DNA from 3 places in the Kitasatospora sp. NPDC018619 genome. Region 3 is predicted to be linked to each of the others. Evidence: riboswitches for the same ligand, from Rfam matches in the RefSeq annotation. Region 3 holds a riboswitch; each other region holds the start of a gene.
What was found. Region 3 has a riboswitch for S-adenosylmethionine ahead of thrC (threonine synthase). Riboswitches for the same ligand answer to the same signal wherever they lie in the genome.
Positions count from the first base shown of each region.

Region 1: another riboswitch for S-adenosylmethionine. It lies ahead of ACH5AR_RS03625 (IclR family transcriptional regulator); the one in region 3 lies ahead of thrC (threonine synthase).
Region 2: another riboswitch for S-adenosylmethionine. It lies ahead of ACH5AR_RS14720 (aminotransferase class V-fold PLP-dependent enzyme); the one in region 3 lies ahead of thrC (threonine synthase).

Region 1 covers NZ_JBISAI010000002.1:243,138-248,782, reverse strand. The annotation lists gene ACH5AR_RS03640 (alpha/beta fold hydrolase) at 1-140, shown strand, start outside; gene ACH5AR_RS03635 (GlxA family transcriptional regulator) at 199-1,200, opposite strand; gene ACH5AR_RS03630 (NADP-dependent oxidoreductase) at 1,271-2,233, shown strand; gene ACH5AR_RS03625 (IclR family transcriptional regulator) at 2,400-3,113, opposite strand; SAM riboswitch class I at 3,315-3,457, opposite strand; gene ACH5AR_RS03620 (hypothetical protein) at 3,610-4,050, opposite strand; gene ACH5AR_RS03615 (HEAT repeat domain-containing protein) at 4,340-5,011, shown strand; gene ACH5AR_RS03610 (HEAT repeat domain-containing protein) at 5,015-5,645, shown strand, end outside.
Region 2 covers NZ_JBISAI010000008.1:107,559-113,203, forward strand. The annotation lists gene ACH5AR_RS14710 (hypothetical protein) at 204-629, shown strand; gene trpD (anthranilate phosphoribosyltransferase) at 747-1,823, shown strand; SAM riboswitch class IV at 1,932-2,050, shown strand; gene ACH5AR_RS14720 (aminotransferase class V-fold PLP-dependent enzyme) at 2,101-3,468, shown strand; gene ACH5AR_RS14725 (Lrp/AsnC family transcriptional regulator) at 3,472-3,753, opposite strand; gene ACH5AR_RS14730 (rhomboid family intramembrane serine protease) at 3,750-4,577, opposite strand; gene ACH5AR_RS14735 (hypothetical protein) at 4,778-5,041, shown strand; gene ACH5AR_RS14740 (NYN domain-containing protein) at 5,183-5,645, shown strand, end outside.
Region 3 covers NZ_JBISAI010000023.1:70,781-76,425, reverse strand. The annotation lists gene groL (chaperonin GroEL) at 1-768, opposite strand, end outside; gene ACH5AR_RS29065 (cold-shock protein) at 1,094-1,297, opposite strand; gene ACH5AR_RS29060 (MoaD/ThiS family protein) at 1,836-2,114, opposite strand; gene thrC (threonine synthase) at 2,150-3,430, opposite strand; SAM riboswitch class I at 3,447-3,582, opposite strand; gene ACH5AR_RS29050 (glucosyl-3-phosphoglycerate synthase) at 3,694-4,731, shown strand; gene ACH5AR_RS29045 (trehalose-6-phosphate synthase) at 4,781-5,645, shown strand, end outside.

The DNA of each region.
Region 1 (5,645 bases), on a different contig from region 3:
CGTACGAAGTGCTCTACCAGACGGCCGAGTTGGCGCACGACCCGCAGATCGTGATCGTCCCCGGGGCGGCCCACTCGGTGCAGAGCCGGGCGGCCAACCCGGCGGGCCGGCAGGCGGTGCACGCGTTCCTGCTGAAGTAGCGGGAACGGCCTGGCCGCCCCGCGCCCGGCCCGCCGCGCCCGCTCAGCTCCGGGCCGCTCAGCTCCGGGCCGGGGCGCCCGCGCCCCGGCCGCGGAAGGTGTTGCGGTAGGCCTGGGGCGAGACGCCGATCGCGGCGTGCAGGTGCTGGCGCAGGGAGGCGCCGGTGGCGAAGCCGATCTCCGCGGCGATGCGGTCGACCGGCAGGTCGCTGGTCTCCAACAGGTGCCGGGCGCGGTGGAGCCGCTGGCGGATCAGCCAGCGCCCGGGGCTGGTGCCGGTCTCCTCCTGGAAGCGGCGGGCGAAGGTCCGCGGGCTCATCCGGGCGTGGGCGGCCAACTCCCGCAGGGTGAGCGGTCGGTCGAGGCGCTCCAGGGCCCAGGCCTGGGTCGCGGCGGTGCCGTTGGCGCCCTCCGGCGGCACCGGCTGTTCGATGTACTGGGCCTGGCCGCCCTCGCGCCAGGGCGGCACCACGCAGTGCCGGGCGACCTGGTTGGCGGCGGCGCTGCCGTGGTCGGAGCGCACCACGTGCAGGCACACGTCGAGGCCGGAGGCGGCGCCCGCCGAGGTGAGGATGTCGCCGTCGTCGACGAACAGCACGTCGGCGTCCAGGGCGACCTTCGGGAACATCCGGCGGAAGGCCGGTGCCAGCGCCCAGTGGGTGGTGGCGGGGCGCCCGTCGAGCAGACCCGCGGCCGCGAGGGCGAACGCGCCGGTGCAGATGGAGACGATCCGGGTGCCGGGGCGGATCCGGGCGAGGGCCGCGCGCTCCGCTTCCGGCAGGCGGGCGGTGACGCGGTGCAGGGCGTACGGCGGGATGACCACCGTGTCGGCGGTGTCCAGCGCCTCCGGCCCGTGCCCGACGGTGATCGTGAAGTCGGCGTCGGTCGCCACCGTCCGGTCCTGCGTGGCGGCGCAGGTCACCACCCGGTACGCCCCCGGGACGCCGGGGAAGACCCGGTTGGGAATGCCCAGTTCGAAGGGGTAGACGCCGTCGAGGGCGAGGACGACCACGCGGTGCGGCGGCGAGTCGCGCAGGACGAGGGGCTCCGTGACAGCCATGGCATGATCCTATCGTTCTTTGGCAATCTTGCCATTTCGCAGGTCAGGGCCCCGGCCGCAGGCTTGGTCCATGACCACGAACACCACCCAGGCCACGATGCGGGCCGTCACCCAGACCACCCTCGGCGGCCCCGGGGTCCTCCACGAGGCGCAGGTCGAGCGGCCGGTGCCGGGCGTCGGCCAGGTCCTCGTCGCCGTCCACGCCGCCGGCCTCAACCCCACCGACTGGAAGCACCGCGCGCACGGCCTCTTCCTCGGGCAGCCCCCGTTCACCCTCGGCTGGGACGTCTCCGGCACGGTCGAGGCGGTCGGCCTCGGCGTCTCGCTGCTCGCCCCCGGTGACGAGGTCTTCGGCATGCTGCCCTACCCGTACGGCGTCGGCTCGCACGCCGAGTACGTCACCGGGCCCGCCCGGGCCTTCGTGCCCAAACCGGCCGCGCTGAGCCACACCGAGGCGGGCGCGCTCCCGCTGGTGGCGCTCACCGCCTGGCAGGCCCTGGTCGACACCGCGCGGCTGGAGCCCGGGCAGCGCGTCCTGGTGCACGCGGCGGCCGGCGGCGTGGGGCACGTCGCGGTGCAGATCGCCAAGGCCCGCGGCGCGTACGTGATCGGCACCGCCTCCGCCGCCAAGCACGACTTCGTCCGCGGGCTGGGCGCGGACGAGGTGATCGACTACCGCACCGCCGACTTCGTGCGGGAGGCCCGCGACGTCGACGTGGTCCTCGACCCGCTCGGCGGCCGGGACCGGCTGCGCTCGCTGGAGACCCTCAGGCCCGGCGGCATCCTGGTCTCGATCATCCCCCAGGGCCTCGAAGGCCTGGCCGAGCGCGCCGCCGAGCTGGGCGTCACCGCGAAGGCCCTGCTGGTCGAGCACGACCAGCAGGGGATGGCGGAGATCGCCGCCCTGGCCGCGGCCGGGCGGCTGCGCGCGCACGTCTCCGGGAGCTACCCGCTCGCGGAGGCGGCCCGGGCGCACGCGGAGGGCGACACGGGCCGGGTCACGGGCAAGCTGGTGCTCACCGTCCGGCCGTAGCGTCGACCGGGGACCGGCCGACGGGTCGCGGGCGCCGGAGCGACGGGTCGCGGGCGCCTCCCGGACGGGTCGCGGGCGCCGGAGCGAGGGGCCCTGGTCCGGACCCTGGGGCGCGCGGAGGTGCGTCCCAGAGCCCGGACCAGGGGGCTTGCGGGGTGGGCCCCCGTCAGGGGTGGCGCAGGGCCTCGGTCAGCCGGTGCGCCGCCTCCACCACGGCCTGGGAGAGGTGCGCGCCCGGGTGGCGGCTGAGCCGCTCGATCGGGCCGGAGACGGTGACGGCGGCCACCACCCGGTTGGCCTGGCCGCGGACGGGCGCGGAGACGGAGGCGACGCCGAGTTCGCGCTCGCCGACGGACTGCGCCCAGCCCCGGCGCCGGACGCCGCTGAGCGCGGTGGCGGTGAAGCGGGCGCCCTGGAGGCCGCGGTGCAGGCGCTCCGGCTCCTCCCAGGCGAGCAGGACCTGGGCCGCGGCGCCGACCTTCATCGGCAGGGTGACCCCGACCGGGACGGTGTCGCGCAGCCCGGACAGGCGCTCGGCGGCGGCCACGCAGATCCGCACCTCGCCCTGCCGCCGGTAGAGCTGGGCGCTCTCCCCGGTGGCGTCCCGCAGCTGGGCGAGGACCGAGCCGGCCGCGGCCAGCAGCCGGTCCTCGCCGGCGGCCGCCGAGAGCTCGCCGAGCCGGGGGCCGAGCACGAACCGGCCCTGGAGGTCCCGGCTGACCAGGCGGTGGTGTTCCAGGGCGACGGCCAGCCGGTGCGCGGTGGGCCGCGCCATGCCGGTGGCGGCGACCAGGCCGCCCAGCGTGGTGGGCCCGGCCTCCAGGGTGCCGAGGATCGAGGTGACCTTGTCGAGCACGCCGACGCCGCTCGTGTTCTCCATGGGGGGTACTCCAGTCTCGGGGCCGGAGCAGCGGGCACCCGCTCGCTGCTCACGGCGGCTCCTGGCGGGGAGCCGTGGGGGTGGTCAGCGAGGACGGGCCGGAGAAGTCGGCCGATGGCCTGCGCCGGGCACGAGACGGGTACGCGGAAGGACCGGGGTGGGAAGCGCCCGGACGAAGGACAGCACAGAGAGCACCGTGTCTCCTCATCTTTCCCGCGCCACAGTGGCGGCAGGCCGGAGTTGGCACTGATCCCGGACGGCACGGCGCGTACTTCGGACGCCGGGTCGAACGGGGAGTTGCCGGGGCTTCGTAGGGCCGGTCCCTCCACCCCTCTGGATGATTCGCCAGGAACGATACAAGACTCCCCGGGCCGGTCGGCAAGCCCCCCTCCGCTCCCGGTCCCGTGCCCGGGAGCTCCCGGCTCCGTCCACGGCCCTCCCCCGGGCGTCACCGACCGGCTCCGCCGCGGGGGCGGAGCCGGTCACGCGCTCCCGGTCAGGCGTCCTTCGTGGCGGGTTCGACCCGTCCGACGCACAGCGCCCAGACGACCAGGGCGTCGATCGCGATCAGCACGATGGCCCAGGCCGGGTAGTAGGGCAGCCAGAGGAAGTTGGCGATCATCCCCAGCCCGGCGACGACGAGGCCGACCGCGCGGGCCCACACGGCGCCGCTGAACACGGCCACGCCCGTCAGGACGATGAAGGCCCCGAGGACGACGTGGATCCACCCCCACCCCGCGGTGTCCATCGAGTACACGTAGTTGCGGGTGGCGACGACGAGGTCGTCCTCGGCGATCGCGGAGATCCCCTCGGTGATCGCCATGAGTCCGCCGGTGATCAGCATGACCCCGGCGAAGACGGTCCATCCGGACGCGTAGGGGTGCCGCTGGGGCTGGCGGATCTGGCTGCTGCCGACTCCACTGACACTGCTGGTCATGACGGTGACTCCTTCGGTGGCGACCGCCCCCGGGCTGCGGGAGGCGGGTGGTCGGGCCCGCCTGGCGACCGCCTGGGAGGCTCGGCTCGCGGAGGGCCCCGGACCGGAAGTCCTACGTTCACGGTAGGTCCGGATGCCCGTCCTGTCGTGGGACGGCCGTGGGGCGATCGCGGGGCGGAGGTGGGGCGGACGGCCCCGGCCGGCCCGGCACCGCCGCGCGGGGGCATCCCCGCCCGCTTGACCTTGTCACCGTGTCAAGCCCTTCAGTGGGGCCCAGGAGGTGGTCCCGATGACCAGGTCGGAGCAGGAGACGGACACGCTGCGGGCGCTGCGCGCGCTGGAGCACGAGGACCCGTCGGTGCGGCTGAGGGCGGCGATGGCCGTCGGCGCGAGCCCGCACCCGGGGTTCGTCGGCGGGCTCGTCGAGCGGTGCGCGGTGGAGCCCGAGTTCTCCGTGCGCGAGATGCTCACCTGGGCGCTCACCCGGCACGAGGCGGCCCGGACGGTACCGCTGCTGCTCGACGAGGTCCGCGCGGAGCGCGCCCAGGCCCGCAGCCAGGCCCTGCACACCCTGTCCAAGATCGGGGACCGGCGGGCCTGGCCGGCGATCACGCCCGCGCTGCTGGCCGACCCCGACGACGAGGTGGCCCGCAGCGCTTGGCGGGCCGCGGTCGTGCTCGTCCCCGAGGACGGGCGGCACGCGCTGGCCGTAGTGTTGGCCACCCAGCTCGGACGCGGCCCACGGGAGACGCGGCTGAGCCTCAGCCGGGCGCTGGTCGCGCTCGGCGAGGAGGTGCTGCCGGTGCTCGCCGCGGCGGCGACGGACCCCGACCCCGGGGTGCGCGCCCACGCGCTCGCCACCGAGCGGCTGTGGCGCGAGCCGGACGCCGGGTTCGAGCTCGCGATCGAGGAGGCGAAGCGGACGGCGGTCCTCGGCGGGGGCGGCCGGGAGGGGCGGTAGGCAGTGCTGATCGGCGACGTCGCCCGGCGGTCGGGGGTCAGCGCCCGCATGCTCCGGCACTACGAGTCGCTCGGGCTGGTGCGGCCGACCGGACGAACCGGCTCCGGCTACCGCCGGTACTCGGACGAGGACATCCGGCGGATCTTCCACATCGAGAGCCTGCGGTCGCTGGGCCTGTCGCTGCGCGACGTCGGCCGGGCCCTCGACGACCCCGGCTTCGCGCCCGCCGGGCTCGTGGACGACCTGATCCGGCGCACCCGCGAACGCATCGCCGCCGAGACGGAGCTGCTCACCCGGCTGCGGCGGATCGACGCCGCCGAGCCCGCCGGCTGGGAGGAGGTCCTCCAGGTCGTCGCGCTGCTCCAGGCGCTGGAGTCCAAGAGCCCGGGGGCGCGGCAGCGCGCCGCGCTGTCGGCGGGCGAGGACGGGGCGGTGCCGGTGGAGGCGCTGGTCCAGGCCGTGCTGGACGAGTCCGACCCGGTCGTCGCCGGGGCGCTGCGCTGGGCCCTGGCGCAGTCCGGCGCGGACGGGACGGCCCTGCTCGCGGAGGGCCTGCGGTCGCCCTCGGCCGCGGTGCGCGAACGCGCCGTCCGCGCCCTCGCCGAGCTGCCGGACGCGGCCGCCACCGCCCGGC
Region 2 (5,645 bases), on a different contig from region 3:
CGCGGGATAGGGGAGCGGGCCCCGGGGCGGCCGTACGGGTGGACCGGGCGGGCGGGGGTGACGGGCCGTCCTCCGGGTGGGTGAGCCCGGGGCGGGGCCGGCCGGGAAGGAACGTGCGCGAGGGGGGCTCGGCGGCGGGTGATCCGGAGTAGCATCCGGATCAGGCGAACGTGGTCCGGATCACACTTGAGGGAGCAGGGTCCATGGCGTACACGACCGACGAGACGCTCACCGTCCTCGTCTACAGCGACGACCGCAACACCCGCGAGCAGGTGCTGACGGCGCTCGGCCGCCGGCCCGCCGAGGACCTTCCGGAACTGTCCTACCTGGAGTGCGCGACCACCCCCGCGGTGCTCAGGGCGCTGGAGAAGGGGGGAGTGGACCTCTGCGTGCTGGACGGCGAGGCCGTTCCGGCCGGCGGGCTGGGCCTCGGGCGCCAGCTCAAGGACGAGATCTACGGCTGCCCGCCGGTGCTGGTGCTGATCGGCCGGCCGCAGGACTCCTGGCTCGCCGCCTGGAGCCGGGCGGACGCCGCCATCTCCCACCCGGTGGAGCCGGTGGCGCTGGCCGGGGCGGTCGCCACCCTGCTGCGGGCGCGGCTGGCGAAGCGGACTCCGGCCGTCCGCTGAGCCCCGCCCCGGGCAACCGGAAGAGGGGGGTCGTGGCGAGAGCTTCGCTCGATAGGCTGGCTCCTGTCCGTACGGGCGTCCCCCTGGGCGGGGAACCGACAACAGCTGGAGTCAGCCATGGTGAACGTGAACCCTGCGAACGGCGGTAGCGACCCCGCGCAGGTGGTCCGCACCTGGCCGGACCTCCTGGCGGCGCTGCTGGAGGGGGAGGACCTCGACCGCGCGTCCACCGCGTGGGCGATGGACCGGATCATGAGCGGCGAGGCCTCGCCCGCGCAGGTGGCCGGGTTCATGGTCGCGCTGCGGGCCAAGGGCGAGTCGGTCGAGGAGATCGGCGGTCTGGTCGACGCGATGTACGCGCACGCCGAGCCGCTGGAGATCCCCGGCCCGGCGGTGGACATCGTCGGCACCGGCGGCGACCGGGCGAAGACCGTCAACATCTCCACGATGTCGGCGATCGTCGCGGCGGCCGCCGGCGCCAAGGTGGTCAAGCACGGCAACCGGTCGGCCTCCTCGACCAGCGGCTCCTCGGACGTGCTGGAGAAGCTCGGGGTGGCGCTGGACCTCTCCTCGCGGCGGGTCGCCGAGGTGGCCGAGGAGGTCGGGCTCACCTTCTGCTTCGCGGCGAGGTTCCACCCCTCGATGCGGCACGCCGCCACCGCGCGGCGCGACCTCGGCGTACCGACCTCCTTCAACATCCTCGGCCCGCTGACCAACCCCGCGAAGGTCTCCGCGCACGCCATCGGCTGCTTCGACACCCGGCTGGCCGGGCTGATCGCCGGGGTGCTCGCCGAGCGGGGCTCCACGGCGCTGGTCTTCCGCGGCGACGACGGGCTGGACGAGCTGACCATCACCACCACCTCGCAGGTCTGGCTGGTGCGCGACGGGGTGGTCACCGAGACCGCCTTCGATCCGCGGGACGTGGGCATCGAGCTGGTCGGCATCGAGGCGCTGCGCGGGGCGGACGCCTCGTACAACGCCGAGGTCGCCCGGCGGCTGCTGGCCGGGGAGCACGGGCCGGTCCGGGACGCCGTCCTGCTGAACACGGCGGCGGCGCTGGTCGCGCTGGACCTGGGCGACGCGCCGCTGACCGGGCAGCTGGCGGCCGGCATGGAGCGGGCCGCGAAGGCGATCGACTCCGGTGCCGCGCAGGATCTGCTGCGGCGCTGGTCGGAGGCCACCAGCCGCCTCTGAGGCGGTAGTTGGGGAGCCCGTGCCGGTGCGCCGGCACGGGCTCCGGTGCTGTCCGGATGCCGGACGCCCGTTTGACCGCCCGACGGGCGCGGCCTAGAGTCTTCGCCAGGTCATGAGTGACAGCGCCAAGCCCCAGCTGGCTGTCCGGCAACCCTCCGTCCGTGGCGGGGTGCCCTGGGTGAGGACCGGGTCGCCACGGCAAACCGTCCGTGCGGCAAGCGCGGACACCGGCGACGAGCACTCCCCGGGTCCCTGACCCCAGAAGGAGTGCATCCCCATGTCGTCCCTCACCACCGAAACCCTCGCCCCGCTCGCCGTCCTCGGCGCCGACGTCCAGGTCCCGCTCGCCAGCGGTGAGAAGGTCGGCTACGCGGCGCTCGACTACGCGGCCAGCTCGCCGGCGCTCCAGCGGGTGTGGGACGACGTCGCCGCCTACGCGCCGTACTACGGCAGCGTCCACCGCGGTGCCGGGTACCTCTCGCAGCTGTCCACCGACCTGTTCGAGCAGAGCCGCCGCACCGTCGCCGAGTTCCTCGACCTGCGCGAGGGCGACCAGGTGGTCTTCACCCGGGCCACCACCGACTCGCTCAACCTGCTCGCCTCGGCCGTCCCGGCCGGCACCCGGGTCTTCGCCTTCGAGACCGAGCACCACGCCTCGCTGCTGCCCTGGGCGCACGCCGGACTGGCCGTCACCTACCTGCGGGCGCCGCGCTCGCGGGCCGAGGCGGTGGCCGCGCTGGACGCCGCCCTCGCCGACGCGCCCGAGGGCCCCAAGCTGCTCTGCGTCACCGGCGCCTCCAACGTGACCGGCGAGCTGTGGCCGGTCGCGGAGCTGACCGCGGCCGCCCACCGGCACGGCGCCCGGGTGGTGCTGGACGCGGCCCAGCTGGCGCCGCACCACCGGGTCTCGGTGCGCGAGCTGGACGTCGACTGGATCGCCTTCTCCGGCCACAAGATCTACGCGCCGTTCGGCGCCGGGGTGCTGGCCGGCCGGGCGGACTGGCTGGACGCGGCCGCGCCGTACCTGGCCGGCGGCGGGGCGACCCGCACGGTGGCCCGGGAGACCGACGGCTCGGTGGCCGTCCAGTGGCACACCGGCCCGGCCCGGCACGAGGCCGGCTCGCCGAACGTCATCGGCGCCTACGCGATCGCCTCGGCCTGTCGGGCGCTGACCGAGGCCGGCTTCGACGCGCTGGAGGCCCGCGAGCAGCAGCTGATCGACCGGCTGACGGCCGGGCTGGCCGGGATCCCGCAGGTCAAGGTGCTCAACCTGTTCGGTGAGGGCTCCGCCCGGGTCGGCGTGCTCTCCTTCGTCGTCCAGGGCTGGAACAGCTCGCACTTCTCGGCCGCGCTGTCGGCCGAGTACGGGATCGGGGTGCGCGACGGGCTGTTCTGCGCGCACCCGCTGGTGCGCACGCTGCTCGGGGACGAGGACGTCGCCCCGTCCGAGTGCGGGGCGCCCGAGCCCTCGCTGCCGGGCGAGCGCAGCCTGAACGCGATCCGGGTGAGCTTCGGCGCCGGGACGCCGGACGAGCACGTCGACCGCTTCCTGACCGCCGTCCGGGAGCTGGTCACGCAGGGCGCCTCCTGGAACTACCGCAACGAGGGCGGGCGCTGCGTCGCGGACACCAGGCGCGAGGGCTGACGGCTACTCGTCCAGGCCGAGGGCGAAGGCGGCTTCCAGGTCGTGCTGGGAGTAGGTGCGGAAGGCGATCTGGGTCTCGGTGTCGGCCACGCCCGGGACCTTGTTGAGCCGGCCCGGGATGACCTCGGCCAGGTCGTCGTGGCGTCGCACCCGCACCATCGCCACCAGGTTGTAGCCCCCCGTCACCGAGTAGACCTCGCTCACGCCGTCGATGGCGGCGATGGACTCGGCGATCTCCGGGATGCGGTCGACACTGGTCTTGATCAGGACGATGGCGGTGATCACAGTTCGGGCTCCTTTGTGGGGTGCCGCCAGCGTATCGGGCGTCGGCCCGGTCGTCTCGGGGGGTGGCGGACCACGGTGCAGGCGTAGAGGAACCCGGCCGAGAAGCCGATCACGTGGACCAGGTACGCCACCCCGGGACCGGCCGTGTGCACCGACCACCACTGGAGGGCGAACCAGAGGCCGAGCACCAGCCAGGCGGGGAAGCGCAGCGGCAGGAAGAGCAGCAGCGGGACGAGGGTGGTCACCCTGGCCCGGGGGTGCAGGCGCAGGTAGGCGCCGAGGGCCGCGGCGATCGCCCCGGAGGCCCCGATGAGCACCCGCGTGGAGTCCGGCGAGTGCGCCTCGGCGAGCGCGAAGCCGTAGGTGCTCAGGCTGCCGGCGGCCAGGTAGAAGACGGCGTACCGGGCCCGGCCCAGCCGCCGTTCGACGGTGGGGCCGAAGACCTGGAGGAAGAGCAGGTTCCCCAGCAGGTGCAGCCAGCCGGCGTGGACGAACAGCCCGGTGAGGACGGACAGCGCCGGGTGCTTGCCCGGGGTCGGGGCGGCCGGGCAGCCGGGGACCGGGTCGGGGGCCTCGGCCAGCTGCCCGGCGGTCAGCGGGCGTCCGGCCAGCACCTCGGCCGGGACGGCGCCCCAGCGCTGCTCGTAGCGCTGCTCCGCGCAGACCCGCGCCCGGCCGCTGCCGTACAGCGGGTTGAGCCCGGCGGCGGGGCCGAGCAGGAAGACCAGCGTGTTCAGCGCGATCAGGGCGTAGCTGACCGCGGGGACGGCCGCCGCCGGGCGGCCGTCCCGGGCGGCGGTGTGGTCGGGGGCCGCGAGTGCCATGCCGCCAAGCATCCCTCCGGGCGGCGCGGGTGACACGGCGGTTTACGGCAGGTGGACTAGGGCCTGTGTTGTGGCGACCGGTGGTCGCGACGGTTGCCCCAGGCAATAGGCTTGGGGCGGGCATTCCCGCCTCCCGCCGCCGACGCCGGGGCTCCGGGGGGAGCGCCTGCCCCCGCAGGGACCACCCGAGAGGACCCCCGATGACCGTCCCCGCCCTGACCGCCGAGACGCGCTGGCGCTGCACCCTGTGCGGCAACCTCACCCGCTTCGACGTGACCCGCACCGCGCGGGTCACCGAGTTCCTGCACTTCGACCTGGCCGGCGAGTCGAAGGTCGAGGAGACCGAGGTGCTCAGCGAGACCGTCGAGTCGGTGCGCTGCCGCTGGTGCAACGCGGTGGACCAGGTCGAGCTGGTGGCCCGTCCGGGCGCCCAGGGGGCGCAGGCCCCCGCCGAGCAGGGCTGATCCCCGCCGCCGCGGCGGGTGGGCGCACGGCGCGCCCGCCCGCGCCGCACGGGACAATACAGAACAAGACGCACGGAGCGTGACGAACAGGGGGCGGTCGCGGCCGTGCCCCGCTGGACCAGGATCGGAGCCGAGGACGTGGTGGACGCAGCGAAGGAGCCCGGCGAAGCCCAGGGGCTTCAGCCCGCTGCGGCCGGAGCCCCGGCCGGGACCGCCGGGACGGCGGACGCCCCCTCCGAGCCCGCGGCGGAGCGCGTCGCCGAGAAGCTCGACCGGCCGCTGCCCGAGGGCGTGCGCCGGCGCGTGGTCGGCCTGGCCTCGGACGCGCTCGGCGGGCTGCCGCCGGGCGAGCTCCCGCAGAGCCTGCGTCAGTACGTGAAGTTCACCCCGGCGCGGCGGGCCAAGTACGCGGCCACCGCGCTGGCGGCGGCGCTGGAGGCGGAGCCGGCCTTCCGGGTGCGGATAGCGGAGCGGCTGCGCCTGGGGCAGCCGGACCTGGTGAGGGCGCTGGAGTCGGGCACCGTGCCGAGCGCGGCCGACCCGATGGACGTGGCCGCGGCCGCCTACCTGGTGCGGTCTGCGGGCTGGAGCCGGCTGGTGGCCG
Region 3 (5,645 bases):
GGCCTCGCCCTCGACGTCCTCGGCGATGATGACGAGCGGCTTGCCGCTCTGCATGACCTTCTCCAGCAGCGGGAGCAGGTCCTTGACCGAGCCGATCTTGGAGTTGGCGATGAGGATGTACGGGTCCTCGAAGGTCGCCTCCATGCGCTCCAGGTCGGTGGCGAAGTAGGCGGAGATGTAGCCCTTGTCGAAGCGCATGCCCTCGGTGAGCTCGAGCTCCAGGCCGAAGGTGTTGCTCTCCTCGACGGTGATGACGCCTTCCTTGCCGACCTTGTCCATGGCCTCGGCGATCAGCTCGCCGATCTGGGTGTCGGCGGCGGAGATGGAGGCGGTGGAGGCGATCTGCTCCTTGGTCTCCACGTCCTTGGCCTGGGCCAGCAGCTCGTCCGAGACGGCGGCGACGGCCTTCTCGATGCCGCGCTTCAGGGCCATCGGGTTGGCGCCGGCGGCGACGTTGCGCAGACCCTCGCGAACCAGGGCCTGGGCGAGCACGGTGGCGGTGGTGGTGCCGTCACCCGCGACGTCGTCGGTCTTCTTGGCGACCTCCTTGACGAGCTCCGCACCGATCTTCTCGTACGGGTCCTCGAGCTCGATCTCCTTGGCGATGGAGACACCGTCGTTGGTGATCGTGGGGGCGCCCCACTTCTTCTCCAGCACGACGTTGCGACCCTTGGGGCCGAGCGTGACCTTCACTGCGTCGGCGAGCTGGTTCATGCCACGCTCAAGGCCGCGGCGAGCTTCCTCATCAAAGGCGATGATCTTGGCCATCAGAAGTGGTCCTCCGGGACACGGTCGACTGCTCGGACCAAGGGGTGCCCGCGACGGACGGCCCTGGTGCGCGGAGGTCCATTCCCCTGCCGCTCCCCGGGGGCCTCACCGACCCGGTCCGCTGTCACTCTCACACTGTGAGTGCTAACGCCAATGATTAGCACTCCGGGTGGTCGAGTGCAAGCCCAATCGGCGATCCGCGAGCCGACGCCGGGGTCCGCCGGGGAACGCCGACGGGCCCGCGCGACGCGTGTCGCACGGGCCCGTCGAGAAGCGAGTGGTCACCAGCCGAAGGGCCGCGCCGAGCTCCTGGAGCCGGAAGGGGTCAGACCGCCGCGCGGACCATGTCCGCCTGCGGGCCCTTCTGTCCCTGGGAGATCTCGAACTCGACCCGCTGGCCCTCCTCGAGGGTGCGGTAGCCGTCCATCTGGATCGCGCTGTAGTGGACGAAGACGTCCGCACCACCGTCGACCGCGATGAAGCCGTAGCCCTTCTCCGCGTTGAACCACTTGACGGTGCCCTGAGCCATTCCGAACTCCCCTAGTGCTGTGCTGGCCCTTCACGTGCCCGCAGGTCGCGGGCCCGGGTTGGTTGAAGGCCGGCCCGGGGAACCCCCCCTGGGCGCAGCCGTGCACGCCGCAACCCTCCGCACGGACCGCCGGGCGGCTTCCGGTGAGCGGGTGATTGCGTCGACCGCCGCTGAATGTATCCGGATCGACGCCCTCTGCAACAGGGCCAGCCGCCGGTAATTCCGCTCCGGCGTCAGGGGACAGGACGGGCCGAATCGGAATAATCTCGGCATTCCACGCGGGACATAGCGGACGAATTACTCAAACGTCCGCAGGAATTCTGACATCTGCCTGACATGTTTCACGCGCCGCTCCGCGCGGCCGGACACCCCCGGGCCGAGCACTGCGGGGGCCGAAAGGGAATCCCTGTTCCCAGCCGAGCCACACTCTACTCCGACTCCACCGGGAAATATTCCGGCCGGAATGCACGCGGTCGCCCGCGCATACGGGAAGCGGAATTCCGTACGCGCGGGCGACCGCGGGTTACCGGCGCCGGGCTCAGCAGCCGCCGGCGACCGCCGGGATGATCGAGATGCTGGCGCCGTCCCTGATCTCGGTCGCCAGGCCCTCGGCGAAGCGCACGTCGTCGTCGTTCACGTAGACGTTGACGAAGCGGCGCAGCTTGCCGGTGTCGTCCAGGATGCGGGCCGAGATGCCCGCGTGGTTCTTCTCCAGGTCGGCGACGACCTCGGCCAGGGTGGCACCCTCGGCGGTCACCTCGGCGGCACCGCCGGTGTAGGTGCGCAGGATGGTGGGGATGCGGACGTTGGCGCTCATGACTCTCCTTGCGGGGGCGGGGCCTATCGGGTGGTTCAGGCGGACACGAGGCCGGCGGCGCGGAACGAGTCCAGCGTCGGGCGGATGACGGCGGTCATCCCGGCGTCGGAGACGGCGTCCAGCGTCTTCAGGCCGTCGCCGGTGTTGATCGCGACGGTCTCCTTCGACGGGTCCAGTTGGCCGGTCTCGACCAGCTTCTTCAGCACGCCGACGGTCACCCCGCCCGCGGTCTCGGCGAAGATGCCCTCGGTCCGCGCCAGCAGCCGGATCGCCGCCACGACCTCGGCGTCCGTGACGTCCTCCACCGCGCCGCCGGTGCGGCGGGCGATGTCCAGCACGTACGGGCCGTCGGCCGGGTTGCCGATCGCCAGCGACTTGGCGATGGTGTCCGGCTTGACCGGCTTGATGACGTCCCGGCCGGCCTTGAACGCGGCCGACACCGGCGAGCAGCCCTCGGCCTGGGCGCCGAAGATCCGGTACGGCCGGTCCTCGACCAGCCCGAGCCTGACCAGCTCCTGGAGGCCCTTGTCGATCTTCGTCAGCTGCGAGCCCGAGGCGATCGGGATCACGATCTGCTCCGGCAGCCGCCAGCCGAGCTGCTCGCAGATCTCGTACGCCAGCGTCTTCGAGCCCTCGCCGTAGTACGGCCGCAGGTTCACGTTGACGAAGCCCCAGCCCTCGCCGGCCGGGTCGCCGATCAGCTCCGAGCAGAAGCGGTTCACGTCGTCGTAGTTGCCCTCGATGCCGACCAGCTCGCCGCCGTACACCCCGGCCATGACGACCTTGCCCTGCTCCAGGTCGTGCGGGATGAACACGCAGGACCGGAACCCCGCGCGGGCCGCCGCCGCTCCCACCGCGCCGGCCAGGTTGCCGGTGGAGGAGCAGGACAGCGTGGTGTAGCCGAACGCCCGGGCCGCCTCGATCGCGCAGGCGACCACCCGGTCCTTGAACGAGTGGGTCGGGTTCCCGGAGTCGTCCTTGACGTGCAGCCGGGCGGTGAACCCGAGCTCCCGGCCCAGGTTGTCCGCCTTCACCAGCGGGGTCCACCCGGGGTTCAGGTTCGGCTTGGACGCGACGTCGGCCGGCACCGGCAGCAGCGGCGCGTACCGCCAGATGGAGGCCGGACCGGCCTCGATCCGCCGGCGCAGCTCCTCGGCGCCCTCGCTGCCGAACTCGTAGGCGATCTCCAGCGGGCCGAAGCACTCCAGGCAGGCGAAGCTGGGGCCGAGCGGGAAGCGGGTACCGCACTCGCGACAGGACAGCGCGGCGGCCGGGCCGAGGTCGACGGAAACGGGTGTGGCGGTGTCGATAGCCATGATGGCGAGGCCTCTCTCCTCATCTTCCCCGTGGCGCGGTCGCGACACGGGCCGGAATTGGCACCTGTCCCGCCGGGGCCTGTCGTCGACAGCCGCGCGAGAAGGTTGCCGGGACGTCAACGGGCCGTTCCCTCAGTCCCTCTGGATGAGCTTGTGAAATTGTGGTGGTGCGCAACGGAGACCCCGGCGTGCAAAGGTCCGACCGCTGTACGAAGACTGTATCCGAAGGCGTCAACCCTGAACGGGACCGTCCGCCACGCGAGATGGCCCGTCCCACCGACCTCGCCGAGGAGACCTCCGTGCCCGCCGAACCGACCCCCGAGCTCCTCCCGCAGGCGGCGTCCTGGCTGCGCCGCCGCTCCTGGAGCGCGGCCGACCGGCCGGTGCGCACCCTCCTCGCCGCCAAGGAGCGCACCGGCCGCACGGTCAGCGTGGTCCTCCCCGCCCTGGACGAGGAGGCCACCGTCGGCGACATCGTCCGCACCGTCCGCCGCGAGCTGATGGACCGCCTCCCGCTCGTCGACGAACTCGTCGTCGTCGACTCCGGCTCCACCGACGCCACCGCCGCCGTCGCCGCCGGGGCCGGCGCCCGGGTGGAGCACCGCGACCTGATCCTCCCCCGGCTGCCCGCCGTGCCCGGCAAGGGCGAGGTGCTCTGGCGCTCGCTGCTCGTCACCCGCGGCGACATCGTCTGCTTCGTCGACGCCGACCTGCGCGAGTTCGACCCGGCCTTCGTCTCCGGGATCGTCGGCCCGCTGCTCACCGACGAGTCCATCCAACTGGTCAAGGCCATGTACGACCGCCCGCTGGAGTCCGACGGCGCCGTGCTGCCGGCCGGCGGCGGCCGGGTCACCGAACTCGTCGCCCGCCCCCTGCTCAACCTCCACTGGCCCGAGCTGGCCGGCTTCGTCCAGCCCCTCGGCGGCGAGTACGCGGCCCGCCGCTCACTGCTCGAACGGCTGCCCTTCCCCACCGGCTACGGCGTCGAGCTCGGCCTGCTGGTCGACGCCCTGGAACTGGTCGGCCTGGACGCCCTGGCCCAGGTGGACGTCGGGGTCCGGCACCACCGCCACCAGGACGGCCAGGCGCTCGGCCGGATGGCCGCCACCATCTACCGGACGGCCCTGGAGCGCCTCGACCGCACCCACCGGCTCAAGGCCTCCGCCGACCTCGTCCACCCCCACCTCACCCAGTTCACCCGCGACCCGCGGACCCGCGCCTTCACCGCCCACACCCACCCGGTGACCGCCCTCGAACGCCCCCCGATGCACACCGTCCCCGAATACGCGACCCGCCACTGAGAGGCCCGGACGGGGTTTGCCACCCCGGGCCCCCGGCAACATCCCAACCATGGGCGATCACACGACCAACCGTTCGAGCGCGACCGGCACCGCCCCCGTCCTGGTGGCATCCAACCGGGGACCGGTGTCCTTCAGCACCACCGCGGACGGCACGCTGACCATGCGGCGCGGGGGCGGCGGCCTGGTCTCCGGCCTGTCCGCCATCGAGGACCCGAACGCCGTCTGGGTCTGCGCCGCCCTCGGCGACGCCGACCGCAGAGCGGCCGCCGAGGCCCCGCACGGCCGCCTCGACCTGGCCGGCCACGAGGTCGGCGGCCAGGCCGTGCGCATGCTGGACATCGACCCGCAAACCTTCGCCCGCGCCTACAACGGCGTCGCCAACTCCACCCTCTGGTTCGTCCACCACCTGCTCTACGCGACGCCCACCGCCCCCTCCTTCGACGCGGACTTCCGCACCGAGTGGGCCGCCTACCGGGCCTACAACGAGGCCTTCGCCGAGGCCCTCGCCGCCGAGGCGGCCCCGGACGCCGCCGTCCTCGTCCAGGACTACCACCTCTCGCTGGCCCCGGCCCTGCTCCGCGAGGCCCGCCCCGACCTGCGGATCGGCCACTTCTCGCACACCCCCTGGGCCCCGCCCGAGTACTACCGGCTGCTGCCCGACGACGTCGCCGAGGCCGTCCTCACCGGCATCCTCGGCGCCGACCGGGCCGGCTTCCTCACCGAGCGCTGGGCCCGCGCCTTCGCCGACTGCTGCGCGTCCGTCCTCGGTGCGACCGTCGACCACGAGGCGCTCACCGTCACCCACCGCGGCCGCACCACCGCCCTCGGCGTCCACGCCCTCGGCGCCGACGCCGACTTCCTGCGCGAGCGCGCCCACCGCCCCGACGTCGACGAACGCCTCGCCGCCCTCCGCG